One region of the Alteromonas sp. KC3 genome, then DNA from elsewhere that is predicted to be linked to it. Evidence: predicted binding sites of a transcription regulator. Region 1 holds the regulator's gene; the other holds the start of a gene.
What was found. The regulator sigma-54, encoded in region 1, starts transcription at its own class of promoters, with help from an activator protein. The targets are predictions, from matches to a motif close to GTTGGCACGNNNNTNGNNT.

Region 1 (4,490 bases):
GCTTAAAGCCGAATGACTCAAACACAAGCACTAATCGCGAGCTTTTCTTACCAAGAATACGTTCGCGTATTAGCTCAGCGAGTTGATGAATAGTGAGTTTGTCGGTATCCAAATAGAGATCGGCTCGCTCGACAATAGGGGCCAGCAGCGCTGACTCTGCGCGAATGGCTTCAGAGAGAGACTTGTTGAGCTTGGCCAGCGGGTGCAATCTGCGTGTTTCGCTAAAACGCTTAACGAGCACATCATCACTAGCATCAATATACACAATGGTCATCGACCAAGACGAAGGCAGGTAATCAAGTATTTCAACTAAATCGTCTGGATTTTTAGGCAGGTTACGTACGTCTATGCTAACGGCGACTTGGTCGTATTCATCAACCACTGTGTGCGTTAGCGTAGGGAGCAAGTTAACCGGAATATTGTCAACGCAGTAATACCCTAAGTCTTCAAGAGCGCGCAGTGCAATTGATTTTCCTGAGCCCGAACGACCACTGATAATAATCAGCTTCACTTATATTCTCCCTTTACACTGATAAGCGCTTAATGCAGTAATGTTGTATAGCAGCGAGTTACGCTAACGCATTTATAATGTCATCGCTTGTGGTAGCACGCCTTATTGCCTTAATAGTGTCTTTATTACTCAGTTTGCCAGCGACTGTGGCTAGTGTTTGTAGATGACCTTCGGTTTGTTCTTCAGGTACTAATAGTGCAAAGAAAATATCGACAGGTTTTTCATCTAGCGCATCAAAATCAATAGCTGGTGTGCTGGTAACAACAATGGCAATAACTCTATCAAGGCCAGCTAAGCGACCATGGGGAAGGGCAATGCCGTTTCCGATACCTGTGCTACCCATTCGTTCTCTCGCCAACAAACTATTCAGTACTGTCGACTGGTCGATATGCGCGTTGTTCTTCGCAGCAATATCGGCAATGATCTCTAAAATACGCTTTTTACTATTACATTGAACCGCACATTCAGTGCGGTCCAGACTTACGATGGCTTGTATATCCATACTTAATTAACTACTAGTGCTTTTTAAGTTTTTCCTTATGCTTGATTACCTGCCGGTCGAGTTTATCAACCATGCTGTCAATCGCCGCATACATGTCGGTATTTTCTGAGGATGCGAATACTTCAGCGCCACTTAAGTGAACTGTCGCTTCTGCTTTTTGGTTTAATTTTTCAACGTTCAGGATGACATGCACATTAGAAATGTGATCAAAGTGACGTTCAAGTTTGCTGAACTTCGTATCGACATAATTACGCAAAGAGTCGGTGATTTCGACATGATGACCAGTAAGGTTGATTTGCATATTTCGTCTTCCTTATATTATTAAGCCCGTTAAATAAGGCTCTTGCGTTGGTTCGACGGCGGGATCGATAACGATTCCCGGTACTTTGCTATTGTCCGCCGGGCAACTTTAATGCCTTGCTCGGCCAACAATGAAGCAATCTTGCTATCACTTAGTGGTTTACTGGGTTTTTCAGCTGCCACCAGTTTTTTGATCAATGCACGAATGGCGGTTGATGAACATTCACCACCTGACTCCGTTGCAACATGGCTAGAGAAGAAATACTTCAACTCGAAGATGCCACGAGGGGTATGCATGTATTTTTGTGTTGTCACACGTGAAATAGTCGATTCGTGCATATCTACCATTTCTGCGACATCATTTAATACCATTGGTTTCATCATTTCTGGGCCATGTTCAAAAAAGCCCATTTGTTGCTGCACAATACAATTTGCTACCTTCATCAGTGTGTCGTTACGCGACTCTAGGCTTTTGATAAACCACTTGGCTTCTTGCATGTGTGAGCGGATAAATTGTGAATCGCTACTGTTCTTTGCACGGCGACTCATTGCGGCATATTGTTGATTGACGCTAAGTTTTGGCAGGCTATCAGGGTTCAGCTCAACCACCCAACGGCCATTCTTTTTGGTAACCGATACATCTGGAATAACGTACTCAGGTTCTTTAGTAACTAAAGCACTACCTGGGCGAGGATTCAAGGTTTGCAGCAAACGCATAGCCTCGCGAAGCTGATCTTCTTTCAATCGGCTCTTGCGCATTAAGGTGCGGTAATCTTTGCTGCTCAGCAAATCAGAATAGTCTTCTATTAACTGCTTTGCCTCGGCAAGCCATGGTGTATCATCTGCGAATTGGCGAAGCTGTACCATCAAGCACTCTTGTGGGGTGCGCGAACCAGAACCAATGGGATCGAACATTTGAATGCGCTTTAATACACATTCTACTTCGTCCATTTCAATGAGTTCCTCTTCATCTTCGCCAGAGGCTTCTTGCGCGTTAACCGCCTCTAAAATCTCTTCAAGAGTAACGGTTAGATACCCTGACTCATCGATAGAATCAATGATAGCCATTGCAATGGCACGGTCGGTGTCAGAAAAAGGGGTGAGGCGCATCTGCCACAATAGATGTTCTTGTATGTCCTCAGTCGTTTCACCTTGGAAAATTTGTTCGTCGTCACTGGCAGGTCCTGGTGCCGGCGCAGACGATGCTGAATAATACTCATCCCATGTGCTATCGATTGGCAATTCGTCTGGAAGATCATTTTTTTCTAGTGCATCGCCAGCTTCCAAAGTATCACTTGATGCAGTGGCAGAAGCTTCTACCCCACTGTCATCATTATCGATGTTATTTTTTTCAAGCTGAGGCTCGTCGTGGCCTTCTTCAACTTCTAATAGCGGGTTTGAATCCAACGCTTCTTGAATTTCTTGTTGAAGATCGAGCGTAGAAAGCTGCAACAGTTTAATGGCCTGCTGCAACTGAGGTGTCATGGTGAGTTGTTGGCTAAATTTTAGCTGTAAAGATGGTTTCATCTACGTCTTATTTAAATGCTCTAAATTGAATATACCTGAGCGAGATTGAAAAATGACAATCCGGTTACACTAACTATAGCCTGAATTGTTCGCCTAGGTATACATCCCTTACTTTTTGATTACTTAAAACCTGTTCCGCAGTTCCTTGCGCAATAAGCTCGCCATGACTCACAATGTACGCTTTTTCACAAACATCCAATGTTTCTCGTACGTTGTGGTCAGTGATAAGGATACCGATACCCCTATCTCGAAGATGTTGAATAATCTTCTTTATATCATTTACTGATATTGGATCAACACCAGCAAAAGGTTCATCCAATAAAATAAATTGTGGTTTAGCTGCAAGGGCGCGCGCAATTTCCACTCGGCGGCGTTCTCCCCCTGACAAACTCATCCCCGTACTATTACGTATATGGTTAATATTAAATTCATCAAGTAGCGCATCGGCTTCTTCTTCTTGCTGTTGTGAATTCAAATCTTTACGGGTTTGTAAAATTGCCATGATATTTTCATGCACAGTGAGCTTTCTAAATATAGATGCTTCCTGCGGGAGATAGCCAATTCCGCGGCGTGCACGCTCATGCATGGGCTGATGTGTTAACTCGTTGTCGTCAATTTCAATGGCGCCCTTATCAAGGGGAACAAGCCCAACAATCATATAAAATGTTGTGGTCTTACCAGCACCATTTGGGCCTAACAGCCCTACAATTTGACCTGTCGATACACTGAGGCTGACATCTCGGACAACCTGGCGTGATTTATACGCCTTAGCAAGGTTTCTTGCGCTCAAAGTAGCCATTGCTATTGGTTGCCCTCGTTATCTTGTTCGTTGTCCTTAGCATTCGTCTTGCGAATCGCTTCAGGAGTGAAAACAGTTGTCACTCTCCCTTCACCGTTGTCGTCATCGCCACCGGTTGCAAGCAGTTGCTCGGTAATCATATCAAAGGTAATACTGTCACCTTTTACCATACTGGTGTCTTGTTTTAGTTCAGCCTTCCCTGTAAGCGATATCACCCGATTAATCACTTCGTAGCGAATTTCATTCGCCTTAGCGGATACTGGCGTTCCATCTTCAAGCTCTTGTGTATAGCTCGCAGGGTTACCGCGTGCGACAAACACTTCTCTGCCTTCGCCCGCTGTCGCGATAACTTCAACTTCGTCGGCATTAATCACAAGCGAGCCTTGAGTAATTAGAACATCATCTTTGAACAACGATGTTTTATTTTTTCCATCAACAAATTGTGACTTAGCGTCGACTTTTATTGGCTTAGAAAAGTCATCTTCACTAGCGAAAACGGAACCACTAGCCAACGCTAAAATTAAGCTAGTTGCTAGGGGAATAAGTGGTTTGTACATGATCGATAAGCTCATATTCTTGGGTGCGTAAGTTTGCATTAAACCCATTGCTTTGAATGACATATTGCGACCCCAGTATCTCTACTGGTTGATCAGATGTCATCTGCTTGTTGTCTAAATTAATCTGAATGTATTGTGTCGTAATGGTTTTGACAAAGTCATCTGTAGTTTGGTTCTCTATCTGTACGTTATTTTCAAGCTGAATCAGCTCGTTGTTGTACAATGTACCTTCCACAGCGGTAACGACCCACGGTGACGTAGCGTTATCAGTATAAAGTGTGTAGCGTGGCGCAC
Region 2 (4,490 bases), 310 kb from region 1:
ACGGTTGGCTTTAAGGAATCTCGTGCAGAGTTTGGTGACGTATATGCGGCATCACTGTTAGCGGGTGGTAAAACCAAAGTGGGTGATGGTGTTTTAACACAAGAAGTTGCACAGCAGTTTTCACAAGGTAGTTTGCAATTTACCAATACTTCACTGGATTTGGCGATTACCGGCAATGGCTTTTTTGCCACTGTACCTGAAATAACCTCTCGCGATTTTTCTTTCACTCGAGCGGGCCAATTCAAGCTAGATAGTGATAACTTTGTCGTTAACAGTAATGGTGACAACCTGTTAGGTTTTCCAGTGAATGCTGATGGCACGAGTGCATCGGTTGCATTAAGTACCACCGAGCCCGTACGAATTCCTGACTCTTCGGGTTCGCCGCAGCAAACTTCTGAAGTCGATATTAGAATGAACCTACCGGCGGGTGATTCAGCACTTGATCCGGCAGATTTTAACCCAGAAGACCCCTTAACCTACAACGCGGCCACGTCAGTGACAGTGTACGATTCATTAGGTGATAGCCACGTAATGACATACTACTTTATTAAAGACGGCACCGCGGGTGTAGATAACGAATGGTATGTTGCAACGGCCGTTGACGATACCTTGGTTGACATGACCGACTCTGCTGGCGCGGACACTGACCCTGCTACAGCAGTGAATGTTGTGGGATCAAATACGGGTAATGCAGTGACTGCTTCAAAGCTCATCTTCTCGCAAGGTGGTGACTTTGTTGGGATGGAAACGCCAGATGGTACTGCAACACTAGACTTCAAGATGCAAACAGAGGCACTTGGTGCCACTATTTTGGCGAACGGTTCAGATCCATCGCAACAAATTAGCATTGATTTTAACCTTGATGTTAATGGTGCAACACCGAATGAACCTACTCAGTTCGCGTCTGCATTCGAAGTAACGTCACTTGAGCAAGATGGTTTGCCAGTGGGCCGTTTGACGGGTATTGATATTGGTCCAGATGGCCTTGTGCGAGCAACTTTCTCAAACGGTACGTCTGAACCTATCGTGCGTGTAGCCTTAGTACGCTTCTCTAACGAGCAGGGCCTTACTCAGGAAAGCAGCACCCAGTGGAAAGAGAGTATTTTGTCTGGAGAGGCACTAGCAGGTGAAGCTACCACGGGTACCTTTGGTGAAATTAATTCATCAGCGCTAGAGCAAGCGAACGTAAACTTGACCACTGAGCTAATCGACATGATCATCGCTCAGCGTAACTTCCAGGCAAACTCTCGAGCGCTTGAAGTAAACAATTCGCTTAACCAGACTATCCTGAATATTCGATAGGCGGATAGGGCGGCAGAAAAGCGGCAATAACTAAGCGCTTTTCGTCGGCAAAGTTCATATTAATTCACGAGGTCGCCTCTGCGCGGCCTCTTTATTTTTCTATATATTTCATACCTCTACAACTTCATGTGAGCCTGTTGGCTACAAACTCTACACATTGGCATTGCCTTTGCAAAATCAAGGGTAAGGTTTAATCAGAGTCAAAAGTCAGTCATGGACAAACTTCTCTACATCGCAGCAAGTGGCGCTTCTCAAGATCTTTTAGGTACTGGTGTACGCGCGAACAATTTGGCCAATGCGCAGACTACAGGTTTTCGTGCTCAGTTAGAGCAGGCAAGGTCAATGCCCGCGTACGGTGAAGGTTTGCCAACCCGAGTATTTTCAATGACAGAGAGCCCTTCAAATAATTACGAGTCGGGCCCGATGATTAAGACTGAACGTGACCTTGATGTTGCTATTCAAGGGGACGGGTGGTTTGCCGTTCAAGACCAAAACGGACAAGAAGCATACTCGCGAAATGGTAACTTCAAGTTAGGTGACGACGGAATTTTGACAGATGTTCAAGGACGCCCTGTATTAGGCGACAACGGTCCAATTTTTCTTCCAGTGCCGTTGGACAACTTGAATATTGCGTCTGATGGCACACTGTCTATGCGACAACTCGGCGCACCCGCTAACGTTATTGAAGAGGTGGGTAGACTGAAACTTGTCAGCCCTAATTACGCTGATATGGAACGTGGTCGAGACGGTCTTTTTCGAATGGAAGACGGTTCAATTGCAGATCCCAATGCTAACGTGAAAGTGATGTCGGGCATGCTAGAAGGGTCGAACGTGAATGCCGTAGAAGAGATGGTCGACATGATCAGTCTTCAGCGCCATTACGAGCTTCAAGTGAAAGTAATGAAGCAAGCGGAAGAATTAGATACTCGCGGCAACATGCTGCTACGAATTCTGTAAACGTATTTTTAGATTTGTTGCTTGAAAGGCAACGTCGGAGGTTAACATGCATCCAGCACTGTGGATTAGTAAAACCGGACTTGATGCCGCACAAACTGATGTTGCTGTGGTATCTAACAACTTGGCAAACGCATCAACGGTTGGCTTTAAAAAAGACCGTGCGGTGTTTGAAGACCTGTTATATCAAAATATCAATCAGCCAGGTGGCCGTTCGTCAGCAGATACTGAGCTGCCTTCGGGACTAATGCTAGGTTCAGGTTCGAAAGTGGTTTCTACGCAAAAAGCACATACGCAAGGGAATCTACTAACAACCGAAAATGCGTTAGATTTATCTATACAAGGCCGTGGCTATTTCGAAATACTTCAGCCAGATGGCACATTGGCGTACAGCCGTAATGGGCAATTTAGCCTAAACGACCAAGGACAAATTGTTACCTCTGGTGCAGGTTACTTGCTACAACCTCAGGTCACAATCCCACCTGATGCGCAGCAAATCACGATTTCACAAGACGGTCAGATCAGCGTAAGTATTCGAGGACAGGCAGAGCCTCAGCTACTTGGACAGTTGAATGTAACCGACTTCGTCAATCCAACTGGTTTGCAACCAACCGGGCAAAATCTATATGTAGAAACGGCATCAAGTGGTGCGCCTATACAAGGCATCCCAGGTTTGCAGGGGCTTGGCATGATCTCTCAAGGTACGCTGGAAACGTCGAATGTAAACGTGACGGAAGAATTGGTAAACCTTATTGAAAGCCAACGTCTTTATGAGATGAACTCGAAAGTTATTTCCTCTGTTGATCAGATGCTTGGTCAAGTTATTCAACAGCTGTAGGAGTAGATTGAGATGCGTTGCGCCATTTTCATTATGCTTTGCTCACTGCTTAGCGCCTGTCAGAGTACTACTGATGAGCGCGTTCAGGCTAATGACCCATTTTATGCGCCTGTCGTGCCGAATTATCCGGAAGAAACCGTTATTGAAGACGGCTCCTTGTTTAGACCTCATCTGGCTAACAGCTTGTATTCGGATGTTACCGCACGTCAAGTAGGTGACATTATTACCGTGGTACTAAGCGAGAATACGGCGGCAACGAAATCGGCTAACACGACCACATCGCGTGAAACAACAGCAGACCTGCAACCGATTACGGGTTTAGCGGGCAACGCCATTAACATAGGCAATCAGTCTATTCAATTTGGTCTTGATTCGTCGAATGACTTTTCGGGTGATGCTGCGGCCAATCAGACAAATAGCCTTCAAGGCGCTATCTCGGTGACAGTTGTCGATGTACTCCCCAACAAAAACTTAGTTGTGCGCGGTGAGAAATGGATGACCCTTAACCACGGAGACGAATATATCCGTCTTACAGGTGTGATTCGTCCATTAGATATCAACCCTGACAATCAAATAGAGTCTACCAAAATTGCCAATGCGCGCATTCAATACAGCGGCACTGGTACCTTTGCAAGAGCACAAGAAAAGGGCTGGTTGGCAAAGTTCTTCGATTCATCTTGGTGGCCACTTTAACGTGGAGAGTGTAGTTATGCGTTATTTTTCGTTTTTCGCGATAGCACTGTGCATGTGTGTAGGCTGCATTCATAGCGCTAATGCACAGCGTATTAAAGACGTTGCATCCATTCAGGGTGTTCGTTCAAATCAGTTAATTGGTTACGGTTTGGTTGTCGGCTTGCCAGGCACTGGCGAACAGAACCCTTTTACTGAGCAAAGTTTTAGAACCATGTTGGCTAATTTTGGTATACGGATGGATGCCAACACGCGACCTAATACGCGAAATGTTGCCGCGGTGGCGGTACATGCCAATTTGCCCGCTTTCAGCAAACCCGGTCAAACCATTGATGTAACTGTATCCTCAGTTGGTGAAGCGAAAAGCCTGCAAGGTGGCTCGTTGTTACAAACTTTCCTGCGCGGTGTTGATGGCAAAGTGTATGCCGTGGCACAGGGGAGTTTGGTTGTAAGCGGTTTCGGTGCAGAAGGCGGTGATGGTTCTCGAATCGTTGTAAATACGCCAACGGTTGGGCGCATTCCCAATGGAGCCATGGTAGAGCAAAGCGTGCCAAGTGGCTTTGCCAATGGGGATTATTTGACGCTTAATCTTCACTATCCTGATTTTTCCACTGCTAAAGCGCTAGCTGACACCATCAATGAAAGATTGGGTGCGCAGCCTGAGAATGGTTATGTTATTGCAAAGCCCATTGATGCCGCTTCAGTA

Region 2: a site for sigma-54 is predicted at 1,459-1,477, ahead of flgF (flagellar basal-body rod protein FlgF). Genes of this name have one in related genera too.

Annotation. Positions count from the first base shown of each region.
Region 1 is NZ_AP024235.1:799,429-803,918, forward strand. It holds gene rapZ (RNase adapter RapZ) at 1-511, opposite strand, end outside; gene ptsN (PTS IIA-like nitrogen regulatory protein PtsN) at 570-1,013, opposite strand; gene hpf (ribosome hibernation promoting factor) at 1,027-1,314, opposite strand; gene JN178_RS03570 (RNA polymerase factor sigma-54) at 1,344-2,840, opposite strand; gene lptB (LPS export ABC transporter ATP-binding protein) at 2,914-3,639, opposite strand; gene lptA (lipopolysaccharide transport periplasmic protein LptA) at 3,642-4,196, opposite strand; gene lptC (LPS export ABC transporter periplasmic protein LptC) at 4,165-4,490, opposite strand, start outside.
Region 2 is NZ_AP024235.1:1,104,565-1,109,054, forward strand. It holds gene flgE (flagellar hook protein FlgE) at 1-1,302, shown strand, start outside; gene flgF (flagellar basal-body rod protein FlgF) at 1,516-2,259, shown strand; gene flgG (flagellar basal-body rod protein FlgG) at 2,306-3,094, shown strand; gene flgH (flagellar basal body L-ring protein FlgH) at 3,107-3,787, shown strand; gene JN178_RS04920 (flagellar basal body P-ring protein FlgI) at 3,804-4,490, shown strand, end outside.